Regions from separate parts of the Rhizobium sp. AN80A genome, predicted to be linked through region 2. Evidence: riboswitches for the same ligand, from Rfam matches in the RefSeq annotation. Region 2 holds a riboswitch; the other holds the start of a gene.

Region 1 (9,762 bases), on a different contig from region 2:
CGCGTGACCCAGCCGTCCTGTTCCTGCGCTCGCATCAACAGCGGAATGACCGCGGATTGCTGACGGCCCGCAGGGTATTTCTGGATCGTCTTATCCGCCCAGACCGCGTTCTCGTCATTGAAGGCGAACGCGGCAGGCTGGAATTGATCTTCGGCTAGTCGACGAACGGACATTCTTCCTCACGCCTTGTCAGTTTAGGGCGCCACACTGCGACGACGTCAGAGACTTCATCTCGCAAGCATAGGCCGACTGGTCTTTCTGCAGAAACACAACGAAGAACTTGCCACCGTTGGGCACTGCAGCCTTGATTTGATAGCCCCTGGACAAAAGCTCGCCCATGGACGCCTTGTTTGCCGGCGGCGCCACGTCTTCCTGGCCCAGCTTGGGGCCAAGTCCACCGGCCTGCTGGGCGTATGCCCCGGAAGCCAGGAGGAGAACGACGGTAGCGAGCGACGGCAGCTTCATTAGCGGTCGACCTCGCCGAAGACGATGTCGAGCGAACCGAGAACGGCGGTCACGTCGGCGAGCATGTGGCCCTTGCAGAGGAAGTCCATCGCCTGCAGGTGGGCATAGCCCGGAGCGCGGATCTTGCAACGGTAGGGCTTGTTGCTGCCGTCGGCGACGACGTAGACGCCGAACTCGCCCTTCGGCGCTTCGACGGCCGCGTACACTTCGCCGGCCGGAACGTGGTAGCCTTCGGTGTAGAGCTTGAAGTGGTGGATCAGCGCTTCCATCGAACGCTTCATCTCGCCCCGCTTCGGCGGAACGACCTTGCCGTCGATCGAGGAGACCGGGCCGACCTTGGCATCGCCGAGCAGGCGATTGACGCACTGCTTCATGATGCGGACGGACTGGCGCATTTCGATCATGCGGATCAGATAGCGATCGTAGCAGTCGCCGTTCTTGCCGATGGCGATGTCGAATTCGAGATCGTTGTAGCACTCGTAGGGCTGCGAGCGGCGCAGGTCCCAGGCAGCGCCCGAACCGCGAACCATGACGCCCGAGAAGCCCCAGGACCATGCATCCTCCAGCGAGACGACGCCGATATCGACGTTACGCTGCTTGAAGATACGGTTGTCGGTCAAAAGGCCTTCGATATCGTCGAGAACCTTGAGGAACGGATCGCACCACTTGCCGATATCCTCGACCAGTTCCTGGGGGATGTCCTGGTGGACGCCACCCGGACGGAAATAGGCCGAGTGCATGCGGGCGCCGCAGGCGCGCTCGTAGAACACCATCAGCTTTTCGCGCTCTTCGAAGCCCCAGACCGGCGGCGTCATCGCGCCGACGTCCATGGCCTGCGTCGTCACGTTCATGATGTGCGACAAGATTCGGCCAATTTCGGAGTACAGAACTCGAATCAGCTGACCGCGAATCGGAATTTCCAGCTTCAGCATCTTTTCGACGGCGAGCGCGAAAGCATGCTCCTGGTTCATCGGCGCGACGTAGTCGAGACGATCGAAATAGGGAACGGCCTGAAGATAGGTCTTCGATTCGATCAGCTTTTCGGTGCCGCGGTGCAGGAGGCCGATATGCGGATCGACGCGTTCGATGATTTCGCCATCGAGCTCGAGCACCAGACGCAGAACGCCGTGCGCGGACGGGTGCTCCGGTCCGAAGTTGATCGTAAAGTTGCGAACGTTATGTTCAGTCATAGCGACGCGCTCCGCGCTGGCAATTGGCATGAGACGGCGAACGGAGAGGCTTCAAGACAGTCGAGCCTCATCTCAATTCGCAGCCTTCTCGTCTCCCGGAAGTACGTAATCGGTGCCTTCCCACGGGGACGTGAAATCGAAATTGCGGAATTCCTGCTTCAGCTCGACGGGTTCGTAGACGACGCGCTTGGCGGCATCGTCATAACGCACCTCGACATAACCTGTCGTCGGGAAGTCCTTGCGCAGCGGATGGCCTTCGAAGCCATAGTCCGTCAGCAGACGGCGCAGGTCGGCATGGCCGGAGAACGGAATGCCGTACATGTCCCAGGCTTCACGCTCGAACCACTCGGCGCCCATGTAGACCGACGTTGCCGACGGAACCGATACGCCATCGGCAACGGCAAGCTTGACGCGGATGCGCAGGTTCTGCTTCGGCGACAGGAGATGGTAGACGACATCGAAACGCTGTTCGCGCTGCGGCCAGTCGACGCCGCAAATGTCGATCATGCTGACGAAACCGCAGCGCGGATCGTCGCGCAGGAACGTCAGCAGCGCCAGAATTGCTTCCGGCGTCGTGGTTACGTTCAATTCGCCATAGCTGATCGACGCATCGGCAATCAGGTCGCCACGCATCTCGCGGAGATAAGACGACAGTTCGCTCAAGGCTTCACTCATGACAGTCCTCCGCCCTTAGCGCTCAATCGTTCCGGTGCGCCGTATCTTCTTCTGCAGAAGCAACACCCCGTAGAGCAGCGCTTCTGCCGTGGGGGGACAGCCCGGCACGTAGATATCGACAGGAACGACACGATCGCAGCCACGCACGACCGAGTAGGAATAGTGATAGTAGCCACCGCCGTTCGCGCAGGAGCCCATCGAGATGACGTAGCGCGGCTCCGGCATCTGGTCGTAGACCTTGCGGAGCGCCGGCGCCATCTTGTTGGTCAGCGTACCGGCGACGATCATGACGTCGGACTGGCGCGGCGAAGCGCGCGGAGCAACACCGAAGCGCTCCATGTCGTAACGCGGACCGGAGACCTGCATCAGGCCTTCGACGGCGCAGCAGGCCAGACCGAACTGCATCCACATCAGCGAACCGGTGCGCGCCCAGGTGATCAGATCGCGAGTGGATGTGACCAGGAAGCCCTTGTCGGCCAACTCGTCATTGATCTCGCTGAAGAACGCACTGTCGCTGCCAATCGGCCTGCCCGTTGCCGGGTCGATGATGCCTTTCGGATGCGGCGCGACGAGCGCCTTGTCGCTTGGGGCTACTCCCATTCCAGGGCTCCCTTTTTCCACTCATAAATAAAGCCGATGGTCAGCACGAGAAGGAAGACCATCATGGACCAGAAGCCGAACCAGCCGATCTCGCCGAAGGAAACGGCCCACGGAAACAGGAAGGCGACTTCGAGGTCGAAGATGATGAAGAGAATCGACACCAGGTAGAATCGGATATCGAACTTCATGCGCGCATCGTCGAAGGCGTTGAAGCCGCACTCAAAAGCCGAGAGCTTTTCCGGATCGGGCGCCTTGTAGGCGACGGCGAAAGGCGCGATCAACAGCGAAAGGCCGATGACGGCGGCAATACCAATGAAGATCGCGATCGGAATATAGGAACTGAGAAGTCCAGTCATCAGGTTCATCCCTGCTTGCCGTTACGCCGGGAGGCGCGGGTGGGCATTTGCCCGGCAAGCGAACGTGCGTTGTAATCTCGCCGTGGTTAGCGCAGCCGGAGCCAAGGCGCAAGACTTTTAGAATGCCAATAGCGTACTCGTCGCCGGAGTTTATCAAGCAGATGCAACGATGTCGCGACAAAAGCATCCACAGCGATTCTGAGTTGCATGCCTGACCAGCGCTCAGCGCATGGCTCGGAACAACCGCGCAACGGAACAGCACAACTTGAGCATCCTCGACCAGGCTGCCTGCGACTGTCTTCGAAAAGAGAACTTTTGAAAATGGCGCGAGTGACGGGGCTCGAACCCGCGACCTCCGGCGTGACAGGCCGGCACTCTAACCGACTGAGCTACACCCGCGCATTTCAGATCGCGTCGTTCCGGACCATGCTTTTCAGCACCTGCGTGAAATGGCGCGAGTGACGGGGCTCGAACCCGCGACCTCCGGCGTGACAGGCCGGCACTCTAACCGACTGAGCTACACCCGCATTCATTTCAAGCGATCCGGAGGCTTTCGCGTCCGTGTCAAAGCAGCTTGCCGCTTCGATGAGCGGCTAACTACGGGGTTCGCATTTGAGTGTCAAGCAGGTTTGGAGACAAAACGATGACAGCCTGCGATTTGTTTGTGGGTGAATGAAATCACATCCGAAATCGCCCACTTATATGTATGCTTTCGCGCACTGCTTCCTCCGCGATCGACCAACGAACCGCCCTGCCCTTGTCGATTTTGTTTTCCACAGCCGCAAGTGTCGGGAAACCGGGAGGTCGGCGGACGTCGATCGAAAAAAATCAAAAAATCTTCACAAACGCTCTTGCGGTTTGTCCGCGATCCGCATAGATCACGGCCATCGACGCGGCGGACATGATCCGCACCGCGGAGGGCGATTAGCTCAGTTGGTAGAGCGCCTCGTTTACACCGAGGATGTCGGGAGTTCGAGTCTCTCATCGCCCACCATTTTCTCTCCCCTTTATGTGATTGACAGACCTTGGGCTTTCCCTTGGCCGCGGTTGCTAATCGCGTTTCCGACGATTAGGTTCCGGCCAAATCGAACGGCACCTCATGTGCTTCAGGCGGAGACGGAATCATGAAAACACGCGAAGATCGCCAGGCGCAGCGGGCGGCCATGCCGCGCACGCAGCTCAGCGCCCATCATATGGAAAACGCGCGTCTGCTGCCGGATCGCGGCGAATTGCTCTATCGCATTCCAAACGGCGGCGTGGCCGTGGAAATCGGCGCGGCGTTCGGGGAATACACGGCGGAGATTCTCCGAAAAGAATCGTCCGGCGCAGCTCTATCTCATCGATCCCTGGAGCATGGACCGCTACAGCTCGGGTCTCGATCAGATCCACACGCAGTTCGCCAAAGAGATCGAAAGCGGGCAGCTGCACCTTATGCAGGGCACTTCGCTGGAGAAGCTCGCGGAGTTCGAGGACGATTTTCTCGACTGGGCCTATATCGACACCGATCACTCGTTCGAACTGACCTGGCAGGAACTGCTGCTGTGCGACCGCAAGGTCAAGCGGACCGGCCGCATTGCCGGCCATGATTTCTGCACCGGCAACACGGTGAAGCCGATCGTCTACGGCGTCGTCGAAGCCGTGACCAAGTTCTGCAAGGACTATGGCTGGCAGTTCGAATTCCTCACCGTCGAATCGCACGCGCACTTCTCCTTCTGCCTGAAGCGGCTCTGAGTCGGGCCACTTCACGGGGAGCGGCAGAGGCGGACGTTCCGCCCTGCCCTATCTCCTTCCTCTCAAGCGCTTGTCGGCCTTTGTGCGGACTGATAGTGCCAATGGCGAAACGAGGAGGATCATTCCAATGAAGCAGCATTCTTTCGGCCACCTGCCGCATACCGTAACCAATGTCGGCTTCGGCGCATGGCAGATCGGCGGCGCCTGGGGCGACGTCAGCGAGGCGGACGGTCGCGCGGCGCTCAATGCGGCGCTCGATGCCGGGATAACCTTCATCGACACGGCCGACGTCTATGGCGACGGCCGCTCGGAGAAAATTATCGCCGATGTGCTCGAGAGCCGTGGCGGCGAGCGCCCGATGGTCGCCACCAAGGCCGGCCGGCGACTCAATCCGCATGTGGCCGATGGCTATACCAAGGCCAATCTCGAAGCTTTCATCGACCGCAGCCTGAAGAACCTCAGGGTCGACAGTCTCGATCTCGTGCAGTTGCACTGCCCGCCCACCGAGGTGCTTTATCGTCCCGATGTCTTCGACGGGCTGAACGAGCTGCAGAAGGCCGGCAAGATCTGCGGCTATGGCGTCAGCGTCGAGAAGGTCGAGGAGGCGCTGAAGGCGATTGAGTTTCCCGGCGTGGTCAGCATCCAGATCATCTACAATCTCTTCCGCCAGCGCCCGAGCCATCTGTTCTTCCAGGAGGCGCGGCGCAAGAACATCGCCGTCATCGCGCGCGTTCCGCTGGCAAGCGGCCTGCTTTCCGGCAAGATCAGCCGCGAGACGACGTTCGCAAGCGACGACCATCGCAACTTCAACCGGCACGGCGAGGCATTCGATGTCGGCGAGACCTTTGCGGGCGTGCCGTTCGAGGTCGGCCTGCAGGCGGTCGAGGAGGTTCGCAAGCTGGTTCCCGCCGGCGCCACGATGGCGGCATTCGCGCTGCGCTGGATCCTGATGAGCGACGCCGTCACGGTGGTCATTCCAGGCGCTCGTAACGCCGAACAGGCAAAGGCCAATGCGGCGGCCGCCGGCCTGGCGCCGCTGACGAACGAGGTGATGGCAGCGAGCCACGAAATCTACGAGCGGCTGATCGCTCCGCATGTGCACCAGCGCTGGTAACAGCCGCGTCCTTCATGCAAAACAGAAATGGCCGGGCAGCGACCCGGCCATTTCCTTATCCGGGGTTTGCCCGAATTACTTCTTTTCGGCGAAGGCCTTGATGGAGGCGGCGACTTCGGCCTGTGCCTTCTCGGCGCTGTCGAAGCCGTTGACCTCGACAACCTTGCGCTTTGCCGGCAGCTGCTTGTAGACGCGGAAGAAGGCCTGCAGGCGCTCCTGCTCGATCTCGGGAAGATCGCTGATTTCCTTGATCTTGTCGTAGGTGGGATCGATGGCGCTGGCCGGAACGGCAACGATCTTGTCGTCCTGATCTCCACCGTCGACCATCTTCAGCACGCCGATGGCACGAACCCGGATGATGGCGCCCGGAACGACCGGTTCGCGCGTGTAGACGAGTGCGTCGAGCGGATCGCCGTCACCGCCGAGCGAGCTGGTGATGGAGCCGTAGTTGGCCGGATAGATGACCGGCATCGACTGGAAGCGATCCACGATGATGCGGCCGGTCTTGGCGTCGATTTCGTACTTGGTGAAGCTTCCCTGCGGAATTTCGATCGCCGTGAAGAACTCCTTGCTATCGTCGTTCGGCTGCGGGAAATCGAGATAGGAAACGTCGGCAGCGGCGGCGACGCCGGCCGTGAGAAGAACGGCAGCGGCCGCAGAAATAATTGCCTTCATAGGAGATACCCTCAATTGGTATTGCGAAGAAACGCCATCCGCCTATGGGGTTTGCATTACAGCGATGTGACATGTCTCAGGCGCCCGGGGCGATCCAAATGACATTCTCGTGATCGCCCATCCAACGCCTATGCGGCGCCGCGTTCGCGCTTCATCTCGTGACGCATGATGAAAAGCGAGGCCGCCAGAATCAAGCAGGCGCCGAGCCACAAGTAGCCCGCCGGCGCATAGCCGAAGACCACCCAGCCGGCGAGAACGTTGAGCGGCAGCTTCAGGTCGTCGAAGGGCTGGACATAGGCGGCATCGGCGGCGCTGTAGGCCAGCGTCAGGAGATATTGCGCCATGACAGTCAGCAGACCGGCCGCGACGAGCAACATCAATACCGTGCCTGTTGGCATCGCGAATCCGGCCGCGAGGGCAAGGCCGCCATTGACCGGTGTGAGCAGGACCAGCAGCCACACGGTGATCGTCTCCGGCCTTTCTATTCCCGTCAGGCTCTTGGTGATCAGCGACGAGGCGCCCCATAGCAATGCAGAGACGATCGGCAAAAGGGCCGCCCAGCTGAAACTGTCCGACCAGGGCTGCAGGATAATCATGGCGCCAGCGAAGCCACAGGCCGTGGCGCTCCAGCGGGCGGCGCCGACCTGTTCGCCCAGGAACAGGCGGGCGCCGAGGATGATGAAGAAGGGCGAGGTCATGACCAGCGCGATGGCCTGCCAGATCGGCACGCTCGCAAGACCGGCGACCCAGGTCTGCACGCCGAGTGCCGCCAGCACGACGCGAACGACGTGGCGCCAGGGATATTGGGTGCGCATCGCCGCAAGGCCCGTCTTCCACAGAAAGGGCAGCGAAAAGACGAGCGCGAAGGCGTATTGCCAGAAGGCGACCGAGGCGGAGGGAAAGACCAGGGTCATCGTCAGCCACTGGGTGACGATGTTGAGAACGGCAAAGGCAATGCCGGCAAGCACCATCCAGCTTGCACCGGCAAGCGCACGCGATGCGGATGCGGAAATCGGGGTAGTCTGATTCATGTCATTCATCCGAACAAAGGGACCAACATAAATCAGGACGCATGAACGCGGGTGCCGACGCGGCGGACGATGCCGCCCCGCGTACCCTGCTCATTCTCTTTCATCCGGACTATGACCGTCGGCTCCGGAATTCAACCGGATCTGCTGACCCTTCTCACCTGAGATGAAAAGGCGCTCGCGGGCTCAAGCTTGCGCTCTTACCGCCGGTGGGGAATTGCACCCCGCCCTGAGAATGATCCATGCGTAGTTCAAACAGGCGATCGCGGCAAGGCTCGCAAATGCGAAAAGGGTCCGGCTTTCGCCGAACCCTTCGAATACTTGAGCTGCCGGTCTCGTTGCCCGGCGGCCAAGCAAATCCAATCAGCCGTTGACGGCTTCCTTCAGGCCCTTGCCGGGCGTGAACTTCGGCACGTTGCGAGCCGGAATGTCGACTTCAGCGCCGGTCGACGGATTGCGGCCCTTGGTGGCTGCGCGATGGGAAACGGTGAAGCTACCGAAACCAGCGAGGCGAACGTCGCCCTTGCCCTTGAGCTCAGCCTGGACAACTTCGAAAACAGCGTCGACGGCCGAAGCGGCATCGGTCTTCGAGAGTCCTGCCTTTTCGGCAACTGCGGACACGAGTTCATTCTTGTTCATGTTTCCACCCCTTTCAAATGGTTCGAAACGACTCAAATCTATAGCCGGGCACGGAAGTTGGTGCATCAGGCCCGCCGCACCCCAAAGAGCCTGCAAATCAAGGAAAAGCAAGCGTCTCCGTACGGTTTTCACAAAAAAAGGCTGGCAAAAATGCCAGCCTTTTCAGGGTTTTTAAGCAATAGGGCACGAATGTGGCAAACAAGGCTCAATGAGCGATGGATGCGCCGGTCTCGTCGAGCCCTTCGACCGTTGCGATGACAGGCGTTTCCACCGTGCCATCCCACTCGATCGCCTCCGGTCTGCGGACCAGAGCATGCTTGATCACCTCGCCCATGCGGGACACAGGGATGATCTCCATATTGTTCTTCACATTGTCCGGAATCTCCGCCAGGTCCTTGGCGTTTTCTTCCGGGATCAGAACAGTCTTGATGCCACCGCGCAGCGCGGCGAGCAGCTTTTCCTTCAATCCGCCGATCGGCAGGACGCGACCACGAAGCGTGATCTCGCCGGTCATCGCCACGTCCTTACGAACAGGGATGCCGGTCATGATCGAGACGATCGCCGTTGCCATGCCGACGCCGGCCGATGGGCCGTCCTTCGGGGTCGCCCCTTCCGGCACGTGGACGTGGATATCCGACTTGTCGAAGCGCGGCGGCTCGATGCCGAAATCGACGGCACGCGAGCGAACGTAGGACGCCGCCGCAGAAATCGATTCCTTCATCACGTCCTTCAGGTTGCCGGTCACGGTCATGCGACCCTTGCCCGGCATCATGACGCCTTCGATCGTCAGCAGTTCACCACCAACCTCGGTCCAGGCCAGACCGGTGACGACACCGACCTGATCCTCGCCCTCGGCTTCGCCGTGACGGAAGCGCGGAACGCCCAGATAGTCCGAAATGTTCTCGGCGGTAACCGCGACCGATTTCGTCTTACCCTTGATGATCTCGGTGACCGCCTTGCGGGCGAGCTTCATCAGTTCACGCTCGAACGAACGGACACCGGCTTCGCGTGTGTACTGCTGGCTAATCGCCATCAGGGCATCGTCCGAAACCGAGAATTCGTTCGGCTGCAGAGCATGTTCCTTGATGGCCTTCGGCAGCAGGTGCCGCTTGGCGATCTCGCGCTTTTCGTCCTCGGTGTAGCCGGCGATACGGATGACTTCCATGCGGTCCATGAGAGGTGCCGGAATGTTCAGCGTATTCGCCGTCGTGATGAACATCACGTCGGACAGATCGTATTCGACCTCGAGGTAGTGGTCCATGAAGGTCGAGTTCTGTGCCGGATCGAGC
Region 2 (9,762 bases):
CTTCCAGAAGATCTTGAAGCGACTGGCATTGTCGAGCAGTGCCGCTTCGTCGAGCTCCTTGGGGATGGCGCGGAAATACTGGGTCATCAGGAACACGCCGAACGGCGCTGACAATCCGGGCAGGATCAGTCCCTGATAGGTGTTGTGGAACTTCAGCCAGCTGAACAACTGATGGCGGGCGATGAGCACCGCCTGTTCCGGAACCGCCAGCCCCAGGAGCACGATGATGAACAGCGTGTTGCGATAGGGAAAGTTCAGCCGCGCGAAGCCGTATCCGGCGAGCGACGACAACACCAGCGTTCCGATGGTAAGCCCGCCTGCGACGATCACGCTGTTCAGCACCCAGCGGAACACCGACGATGTCGCCAGGATATTGATATAGTTGCCGATCGTGTAGGGCGCGTTGAAGACGGAGTTCATATCCGCCATCAGCTCCTTGTTGTCCTTCAGCGACAGGCCGATCACCCACAGCACCGGCGCAAGCATCACCAGCGCGCAGAGAATGGCGAGGAAAAGGATCACGCGGTCGCCCAGCGAGCGGCCGACCATATTGCCACCTGTCGCGAGACTCATCCTTCTTCTCCCTTTCGGCGCGAAATGACGTACTGCGCCATGGCGGCGACGAGGATCAGCATGAAGAGGATTTCGGAGGCGGCAGCACCCAGCCCGAGATCCCATTTGGTGAAGGCCGCTTCGTAGATGTAGAAGACGATCGGCTTGGAGACGTTGTTCGGGCCGCCGTTGGTCATCAGCTTGGCCTGACCGAAGAGTTGGAACTGCAGGACGATCTGGATGATCACGACCAGCGCGAAGGTGCGGCGGATGGACGGCAGCGTGATGTACCAGAGCGTGCGCCAGCGGCTGGCATTGTCGAGCGCCGCCGCTTCGTAGATATCGCCCGGAATCTGCTGCAGGGCGGAGAGGAACAGCATCATCGGCAGGCCGATGCACCACCAGATGGTGGCGATGGCTATGCCGATCATCGCCAGCTTCGGATCGGAAAGAAACGCCGGAGGCGTGGCGCCGAACCAGCCATAGATGGTGGCGAGCAGGCCGAAATTGCCGATGAAGACGATACGCCAGATCAGCGTGACGATGGTCACCGACAGAACCGACGACGAGAAGTAGATCGTGCGAAGGGCGGCCGCCGTGCGCGTCTTGCGGTTCAAGGCCAGCGCCAGCATCAGGCCGATGATGGCGAGCGCCGGGACAGTCAGGAGCACGAAGTAGAAGGTGTTGCCGATCGCCTGGATGAAGATCTTGTCGCGAAACAGCCTGAGATAGTTGTCGATCCCGACGAAACGGCCGACGCCAAAGGCATCCGCCTTGTGCAGGCTCAGCCAGATGCCCCAGAAGAGCGGCACGATGAGCAGCGTCACGAAGAAGAACAGATAGGGCAGAACGAAGATCGCGTTGCGCCAGAGCGGGGCGTTGATGTTCTGCACCTTCAGGCGGGCGGAAGCCTTGGCGAGCGTGCCGGTGGCTGACAGCGTCGTCTCAGCCATGGCCCGGCTCCTCATTGTGCCAGGCGCGGCCGTCGTCGTTGAATAGATGCGTTCTGCCGCCGTCGAGCGTCAGCCCGACTTCGTCGCCGATCGCGACACGGCTGTTGCCGATATCCTCGGCGACGATGACGCTGCCATCCGTGAGCCTGGTATAGAGCAGCGTGCGATCGCCCAGGCGTTCGAGCACATCGACCTTGCCCCTGGTGGTGGCGGGGACGCCGTTGGCGATCTTCACCGCCTCGGCGCGAATGCCGAGCGCATGGTTGCCGCCACCGAGACCGGCGGCGCGGATGGCGGTCTTGAGTTGCGTGCCATCAGGCAATTTGGCGGTGATGAAGCCGTTCTCTTCCGCTATGCCGACATCGAGAAAGTTCATCGTCGGCGAACCGACGAAAGTCGCGACGAAGCGGCTGGCCGGGCGGGAGTAGATCTCCATCGGTGTGCCGATCTGCTCGATCTTGCGGTTGTTCATGACGACGATGCGATCGGCCAGCGTCATCGCCTCGATCTGGTCGTGGGTCACGAAGATCATCGTCGACTTCACGCGGTTGCGAAGCTGCGCCAGTTCGACGCGTGTGCGGACGCGCAACGCCGCATCGAGGTTGGACAATGGCTCGTCGAACAGGAATGCCTTGGGTTCCTTGACGATGGCGCGGCCGATGGCGACGCGCTGGCGCTGGCCGCCGGAGAGCTGGCCAGGCTTACGTTCCAGGAGATGACCGATCTCGAGCATACGGGCGGCCTCGGCCACGCGCGCCGTGATCACATCCGATGGAACCGCGATGTTGCGCAGCCCGAAGGCCATGTTGTCAGCGACCGTCATGTGCGGATAGAGCGCGTAACTCTGGAACACCATGGCGATGTCGCGCTGGCCGGGTGGCAGCGTATCGATGCGCTCGCCGTTGATCGAGATCGTGCCGTCATCGACACTCTCAAGCCCGGCGATCATCCTCAGAAGCGTGGATTTCCCGCAGCCGGAGGGGCCGAGGAAGACCATGAACTCGTTGGCCTTGATCGACAGCGACAAGCCGTCGAGCACGGTCATCGAACCATAGCGCTTGCTGACATTGCTGATTTCGATATTGGCCGTCATCCGGCTGCTCCCAAGATGCAGTCGGAATCCGAAAATCCGATATGAACACATGGTTGGCACGAAACGGCTCGAATGGCGCCTGCCTCGACGAGCAGGCCGCCCTTCGTCCATGATGGTGCCAAAACAGAAGCGGTAGCTCCCATCTTTTCCTCCCAGTGGCACGTCAAATCTGGTGCGTCGACGTTAAATCATACAACTTCGATGTCAACATATCTTCGATATGTATCAGATATCGTGATTTATAATCAGGCCTGCAGCCGGATCACGCGGTAGGACAAAGGCGCGATCTTCGCCGTCAGCTTGCCATCGGCGAATGCGGAGCCGCTGGCCTTCACCGGAACGACATTGTCCGGCTTTTCGGCCGTGTTGGTGATGGCGAGATCCGAATGGGCAATGACCTGATCGTCGATGACCTTGAGGTTGCCGAATTCGAGCAGGCTGACGTCGAGATCAAGCGCTTCCGTACCGTGACGGTTGACGATGAAGAAGGTAACGACGCCGGCGCCCTTGTCGTGGACGGCCGAGACGTCGAGGTAGGGAACGCTGCCGACGTCGTCGACCTCGTAAGTCGGGCTGTCGACCATCAACTTCAGGGCCGTGCCGCGCCATAGACCGAGGCGAAGTAGTAGGGGTAGAAGATCGTCTGGCGCCATGCCGCGCCGGCCGGCGTCGTCATGATCGGCGCGATGACGTTGACCAGCTGCGCCAGGCAGGCGATCTTCACGACATCGGCGCGGTTGATGAAGGTGTTCAGGATGCAGCCGACCTGCAGCACGTCCTCGAAGTTATAATCGTCCTCGAGCAGCGCCGGCGCGTGCGGCCAGCCATTGGCGCCCGCGAGCGTCGCCTTGTCGCGCTCCTTGGAGTGGTACCAGACGTTCCACTCGTCGAAGGAGATGTAGACGTCCTTGGTCGAGCGCTTCTTCGCCTTGATATAGTCGATGACGCCGGCAACCGTGCCGATGTAGTTGTCGAGTTCGATGCTGCGGGCGAGATAGTTCGCCGTGTTCTTTGCGCGATTCTCCGAAATACATGTGCAGCGAGATGTAATCGACCTCGTTATAGGTGTGATCGAGAACGGTCGCCTCCCATTCCGGATAGGTCGGCATATGGGCGTTGGACGAGCCGCAGACGACGAGTTCGAGCGAGCTGTCGAAGGCGCGCATCGCCTTGGCGGTTTCATGCGCCAGCCGGCCATACTCGTCGGCGGTCTTGTGACCGATCTGCCAGGGGCCGTCCATCTCGTTGCCGAGGCACCAGAGCTTGACGTCCCAGGGCTCGGAGCGGCCATTGGCGATGCGCTTGTCGCTCCACTCGCTGCCGCCGGGATGATTGACATATTCGAGGAAATTGCGGGCTTCATCGAGGCCGCGCGAGCCGAGATTGACGGCCAGCATCATCTCGGTCTTGGCCGAGACGCACCAGTCGGCGAATTCGTGCATGCCGACCTGGTTGCTTTCGGAGGTGTGCCAGGCAAGATCGAGGCGCGTCGGGCGGCTTTCCTTCGGGCCGATGCCGTCTTCCCAATTATAGGCCGACACGAAGTTGCCGCCGGGATAGCGCACGATCGGAACGTTGAGCTCCTTGACCAGATCGATCACGTCCCTGCGCATGCCGTTTTCGTCGGCGGTCTCGTGACCGGGTTCATAGATGCCGGTATAGACGGCGCGGCCCAGGTGCTCGATAAACGAGCCGTACAGGCGCGGATCGATGTCCGAGATCGTGTATTTGCTGTGCGCGATAACCGCCGCCTTCATGATATCCTCCACCATATCATTTTTTGTGATTTATATCACAATTTACGATGAATAAAGCGGAAGCGTCGGCCGCGGTCAAGGGCAAAATTCGGAAAATCGGATACAGTCTAGCGTGTTTTGATACGCAGCAGGATGTCCTGGTCGTAATTGCCGAAACCGCGGCCGAAAATGTTGATGCCGCCAGGGTGCTTGGCGTCGTCGCGAACGCCGATGCGCAGGCGAATCGAGTGGTGCTCGTCGAGCTTCAGATCCGAAAGCGCCACGTCGGAAATGCGCAACCCATCGACGAAGGCACCCTCGTCGTTGATACGGAAGCTCTTCAGCTTGCCGTATTGCGAGCCCTTCAATTTCCACCAATCCGGCGTGAAAGCCCCACGTTTGTCGCCGAAATCGCCCGGAGACGTCCAGGTGCCGATGTCGATGCCATTGACCGTGAGCGTGATATCGGAAGGCCAGTCGGCGCTGGTTCCGGGCACTTCCGAACTCAGTTCCATGACGAACTCGATCTCGCGGACGCGGGTGTTGGTCAGCCTGGCATTGTTGGGAAACTGGTATTCGACATGCCCGCGCGTGAACCAGATCAGCGCCGTCTTCATGCGGTCCGGATCGAGGAAAGTATTGGGCACGTCGAGCAGGCCGATGATGCCATCCACCGAACAGAGGCCGCAGGGTGCGGTCACATCATAGCTGGTATAGAGACCAAGCGGCATCGCCACCTCGATCGCATCCGGTTCGGTTTCCTTGATTTCATTCTTGAAGACGACGAGGATCTCGTCATAGACGCTGTGACAGACCTTCTGGTTGCCCTTTCGCGCCTTCTGCGTCTCTGTGCGGATCAGCCCCGCCTCCTCCAGCATCTGCACGTTGGTCGAGACGCTGGACTGCGGCAACTCAAGAATATCAGCGATTTCGTTGACGTTGAGAGGGCCTTTTTCGTGCAGGAGCTTCAATACGGAAACCCTTGCCGGCGATGCCAGCCCCTTCAGGATGGGCATGCCTTCCTCGGGATCGACGACAAGAAAATTGCGGCTCATGGGTTTCCGATCGCACGTAGGTAAGAGAATAAAGAACTACGTTACATATCAGCAATCTCGATAGATTCAATCGGGACGGCAGCGTCGTGTTACGTTTTCGTGACAAGCTGACGACAATCACCTCGCTCGCATGACGAGCGAGGTGATTGCATAGGAGCGGCGTTGAACTCCGCCGTATGTTATGCGGCCTTGACCGGAGCCTCGCCTCGTCTGTAGGCGATCAGATCCTCGATGGTGATCAGGTGCAGGCCATGGCGCTCGGCGAAATGCTCGAGCTCCGGCAGACGGGCCATCGTGCCATCGTCGTTCGCGACCTCGCAGATCACGCCGGAGGCCGGCAACCCCGCCAGTCTGGCGAGATCGACGGCCGCTTCCGTATGCCCGGGGCGCGACAGGACCCCATCGGGATGGGCGCGAAGGGGAAAGATGTGGCCCGGCCGCGCGAAATCGTCCGGCCGCGCATTCGAGCCCACCAGCGCGCGAACGGTGGCGGCGCGGTCGGCGGCCGAAATGCCGGTGGTCGTTTCGGGAATGTAGTCGACCGAGACGGTGAACGCCGTCTTCAACATTTCGGTGTTGCGCGGAACCATCAGCGGGATGTCGAGCTCGTCGAGACGCTCGCCCTCCATCGCGACGCAAATCAGCCCGCGGGCGTGGTTCATCATGAATGCGATCGCCTGCGGCGTCACCTTCTCGGAGGCGATCACGAGATCGCCTTCGTTTTCGCGGTCGCGATCATCGACGACCACGACGATTTCGCCGCGCGACATCGCGGCAACCGCATCTTCAATCCTGGAAATAGTCAACGTCATGCCTTTCAAGGGTTAGCCGCTTGCGCGGCGTACATGGCCGTAAGGCCACAATCATCCCTTGGGCGAACAAGCATGGAGACGCCGCACGGATGCGACGTTCGCTGCATTGCTCTCTTCCATCCGGACTATACCGTCGGCTCCGGCATCTCACCGGATCTGCTGACCCTTCGTTTCACCGAAGGCGCTCGCGGGCTCCGAGTTTCCTCGATACCGCCGGTGGGGAATTGCACCCCGCCCTGAGAACGAAGCGACCATAAGCGAATACAGGCGCATTCCGCAAGTGCTGGACGATCCAAACCGGGGGCGCTGACCGAACGCAGTGTTCAATCATTTGCGGCCGCCATGGCTCGGATGGATGCCTGAAATCTTTATAGCTTTTTTATTTGGGACGCCGGGCGTCCGTCTCGACCCTTTATGCGGATCGGCAGCATAACTCACGTGCGGACCAAGATCGTCCGCCGGTTGCAGGCATCTCGATGACCTCACCGCTTCGAAACATCTGGAAGGAAATGCGACCGATGATGGACATCGTTCTGATCGGCACCGCCGTGATTTTTTTCGCGCTCTGCTTTGCCTACGTCAAGGCATGCGACGCACTCTGAACCGAGGCCATACGCCATGATTTTTGACTACGTGCTCAGCGGTGCGGTGACGGTGTTCCTCGCCGTCTACCTCACCTACGCCCTCATTCGCCCCGAGCGCTTCTGACCGTCGCCGCTCGTATTGAAAGTTTCGTCTCATGACCCTCATTGGATGGTTACAGATTCTGCTGTTTTGCGGAATCCTTGTCGTGCTCGTCAAGCCGCTGGGTGGCTATATGACCCGCGTGTTCGGCGGCGAGCGCACCCTGCTCTCTCCCGTCCTCGTTCCGATCGAACGGGAACTTTACCGCATCGCCGGAACCAGCGAGCGCGAGGACCAGCACTGGACGTCGTATACGCTCGCGATGCTGACGTTCAATCTGCTCGGCGTCCTCGTGCTCTATCTGCTGCTGCGTTTCCAAGGGATGCTGCCCCTTAATCCGGCGGGCATGACAGCGGTCGGGCCCGAGCTCTCCTTCAACACCGCCACCAGCTTCGTCGCCAATACCAACTGGCAGAACTACGGCGGCGAAAGCACGATGTCCTATCTCACGCAGATGATGGGCCTGACGGTCCAGAACTTCGTCTCGGCGGCAACAGGGATGGCGATCGCGGTGGCGCTGATCCGCGCCTTCGCGCGCGCGTCGGGCAAGGCAATAGGCAATTTCTGGGTCGATATGACCCGCGTCACGCTCTATGTCCTGCTGCCCATATGCATCGTGTTGACGCTGGTATATGTCTATCTCGGCGTCCCCCAGACGCTTGGTCCCTATGTCAACGCGACGACGCTCGAAGGCGCGCAACAGACGATCGCAGTCGGGCCGGTGGCGTCACAGCTCGCCATCAAGATGCTTGGCACGAATGGTGGCGGCTTCTTCAACGCCAACTCCGCGCACCCGTTCGAAAACCCCGACAATTATTCGAACATGCTGCAGATGCTGTCGATCTTCGTGATCGGCGCGGCCTTCACCAACGTCTTCGGGCGCATGGTCGGCAACCAGCGTCAGGGCTGGGCGATCCTTGCCGCCATGGGTGTGCTCTTCATCATCGGCGTCGGCGTGACCTACTGGGCGGAAGCGGCCGGCAACCCGCTGATGCAGGCCTTCGGCCTTGGCGGCGGCAACATGGAAGGCAAGGAAGTGCGTTTCGGCATCGTCATGTCGTCGCTCTTCGCCGTCATCACCACCGCGGCATCCTGCGGCGCGGTCAATGCGATGCATGGCAGCTTCACGGCACTTGGCGGCCTCATTCCGCTGATCAACATGCAGCTCGGCGAGGTCATCGTCGGCGGCGTGGGCGCGGGCTTCTACGGCATCGTTCTGTTCATCATCGTCGCCGTCTTCGTGGCGGGCCTGATGGTCGGCCGCACGCCGGAATATCTCGGCAAGAAGATCGAGGCGAAGGAAATGAAGATGGCCGTGCTCGCCATCCTCTGCCTGCCGCTCGCCATGCTGGTGTTCACCGCGATCGCGAGCGTGCTTCCCTCCGCCGTCGCGTCGGTGGGAACGGCCGGGCCGCATGGATTCTCCGAGATCCTCTACGCCTATACGTCGGCTGCCGCCAACAACGGCTCGGCTTTCGGCGGCCTCACCGGCAACACGCCCTGGTACAACATCACGCTCGGGCTGGGCATGCTGATGGGACGCTTCCTGGTCATCATCCCGGCTCTCGCAATCGCCGGATCGCTGATCGCCAAGAAGACCGTGCCGGCATCGGCAGGAACATTTCCGACCGACGGCCCGCTCTTCGTCGGCATGCTGGTCGGCACCATCGTCATCGTCGGCGGCCTGACCTTCCTCCCGGCCCTGGCGCTCGGCCCCGTCGTCGAACACCTCGCCATGGTCGCCGGCCAAACCTTCTAGGTGGGATCATGATCCTCCGTCACATCAGACGAAACCAGACAGCACGCCCCAGACGATCGGGGCGTGAGCGCCAGCCGCAGGCGAGAGGTACCGACATCATCATCGCCATGATGGCTGTCCTGCTCGTTCTCGCCTGTGCCTTCAAAATTCTAATCGGCTGATCGGACAGGTCCGATCCCCTCGTTTCCTTTCGAAAGCTGGAGTCTCCTATGAGCCAGGCAAAATCCGCGAGCATCCTGGATACTCGCATTCTCATTCCCGCCGTGGGTGCTGCCTTCAAAAAGCTGGACCCGCGCACGCTCGCCCGCAACCCCGTCATGTTCGTCGTCGCCACGGTTTCCGTTCTGACGACCGTGCTCTTCCTGCGTGATCTGGTCTCGGGTGGCGGCGATCTCGGTTTCTCCTTCCAGGTCAATCTGTGGCTCTGGTTCACCGTGCTCTTCGCCAACTTCGCCGAGGCCGTCGCCGAAGGGCGCGGCAAGGCGCAGGCGGAATCGCTGCGCAAATCGCGCACCGAAACCCAGGCCAAGCTTCTGACCGGGGAGAACAGGACCAGCTACAGGACGGTCCCGGGCACCAGCCTGAAGGTCGGCGATATCGTGCTGGTCGAAGCCGGCGACATCATTCCGTCGGACGGTGAAGTGATCGAGGGCGTCGCTTCCGTCAACGAGGCCGCCATCACCGGCGAATCCGCGCCCGTCATTCGCGAGATCCGGCGGCGACCGTTCGGCCGTCACCGGCGGCACGCAGGTGCTCTCCGACGAGATCCGCGTGCGCATCACGGCGGCCGCCGGCTCGACCTTCATCGACCGGATGATCGCGCTGGTCGAAGGCGCGGAACGGCAGAAGACGCCCAACGAGATCGCACTCAACATCCTGCTTGCAGGCATGACGCTGATCTTCGTCCTTGCCACCGCGACCATCCCGAGCTTCGCGGCCTATGCTGGCGGCTCGATCCCGATCATCGTGCTCGTCGCCCTGTTCGTGACGCTGATCCCGACAACGATCGGCGCGCTTCTTTCCGCAATCGGCATTGCCGGCATGGACCGGTTGGTCCGTTTCAACGTGCTCGCCATGTCGGGCCGGGCCGTGGAGGCCGCCGGCGACATCGACACGCT

The links. A riboswitch is a leader RNA that binds a small molecule or an ion and turns the genes downstream of it on or off. The one in region 2 is predicted to bind FMN.
Region 1: linked by a shared signal. The riboswitch ahead of P3R82_RS18035 (DMT family transporter) and the one ahead of ribB (3,4-dihydroxy-2-butanone-4-phosphate synthase) in region 2 are both predicted to bind FMN.

Annotation. Positions count from the first base shown of each region.
Region 1 is NZ_JASJPX010000003.1:1,306,753-1,316,514, forward strand. Features, by position in the region: gene P3R82_RS17975 (NADH-quinone oxidoreductase subunit E) at 1-173, opposite strand, end outside; gene P3R82_RS17980 (hypothetical protein) at 190-465, opposite strand; gene P3R82_RS17985 (NADH-quinone oxidoreductase subunit D) at 465-1,655, opposite strand; gene P3R82_RS17990 (NADH-quinone oxidoreductase subunit C) at 1,728-2,330, opposite strand; gene P3R82_RS17995 (NADH-quinone oxidoreductase subunit B) at 2,346-2,930, opposite strand; gene P3R82_RS18000 (NADH-quinone oxidoreductase subunit A) at 2,921-3,286, opposite strand; tRNA gene P3R82_RS18005 (tRNA-Asp) at 3,609-3,685, opposite strand; tRNA gene P3R82_RS18010 (tRNA-Asp) at 3,737-3,813, opposite strand; tRNA gene P3R82_RS18015 (tRNA-Val) at 4,205-4,280, shown strand; partial or broken gene P3R82_RS18020 (class I SAM-dependent methyltransferase) at 4,411-5,017, shown strand; gene P3R82_RS18025 (aldo/keto reductase) at 5,145-6,131, shown strand; gene P3R82_RS18030 (inorganic diphosphatase) at 6,207-6,806, opposite strand; gene P3R82_RS18035 (DMT family transporter) at 6,935-7,837, opposite strand; FMN riboswitch at 7,926-8,075, opposite strand; gene hupB (DNA-binding protein HupB) at 8,198-8,473, opposite strand; gene lon (endopeptidase La) at 8,679-9,762, opposite strand, start outside.
Region 2 is NZ_JASJPX010000001.1:419,451-429,212, reverse strand. Features, by position in the region: gene P3R82_RS02045 (carbohydrate ABC transporter permease) at 1-573, opposite strand, end outside; gene P3R82_RS02040 (sugar ABC transporter permease) at 570-1,505, opposite strand; gene ugpC (sn-glycerol-3-phosphate ABC transporter ATP-binding protein UgpC) at 1,498-2,598, opposite strand; partial or broken gene P3R82_RS02030 (alpha-N-arabinofuranosidase) at 2,844-4,355, opposite strand; gene P3R82_RS02025 (helix-turn-helix domain-containing protein) at 4,463-5,389, opposite strand; gene ribB (3,4-dihydroxy-2-butanone-4-phosphate synthase) at 5,569-6,195, opposite strand; FMN riboswitch at 6,306-6,449, opposite strand; gene P3R82_RS02015 (hypothetical protein) at 6,678-6,803, shown strand; gene P3R82_RS02010 (K(+)-transporting ATPase subunit F) at 6,820-6,909, shown strand; gene kdpA (potassium-transporting ATPase subunit KdpA) at 6,941-8,644, shown strand; partial or broken gene kdpB (potassium-transporting ATPase subunit KdpB) at 8,854-9,762, shown strand, end outside.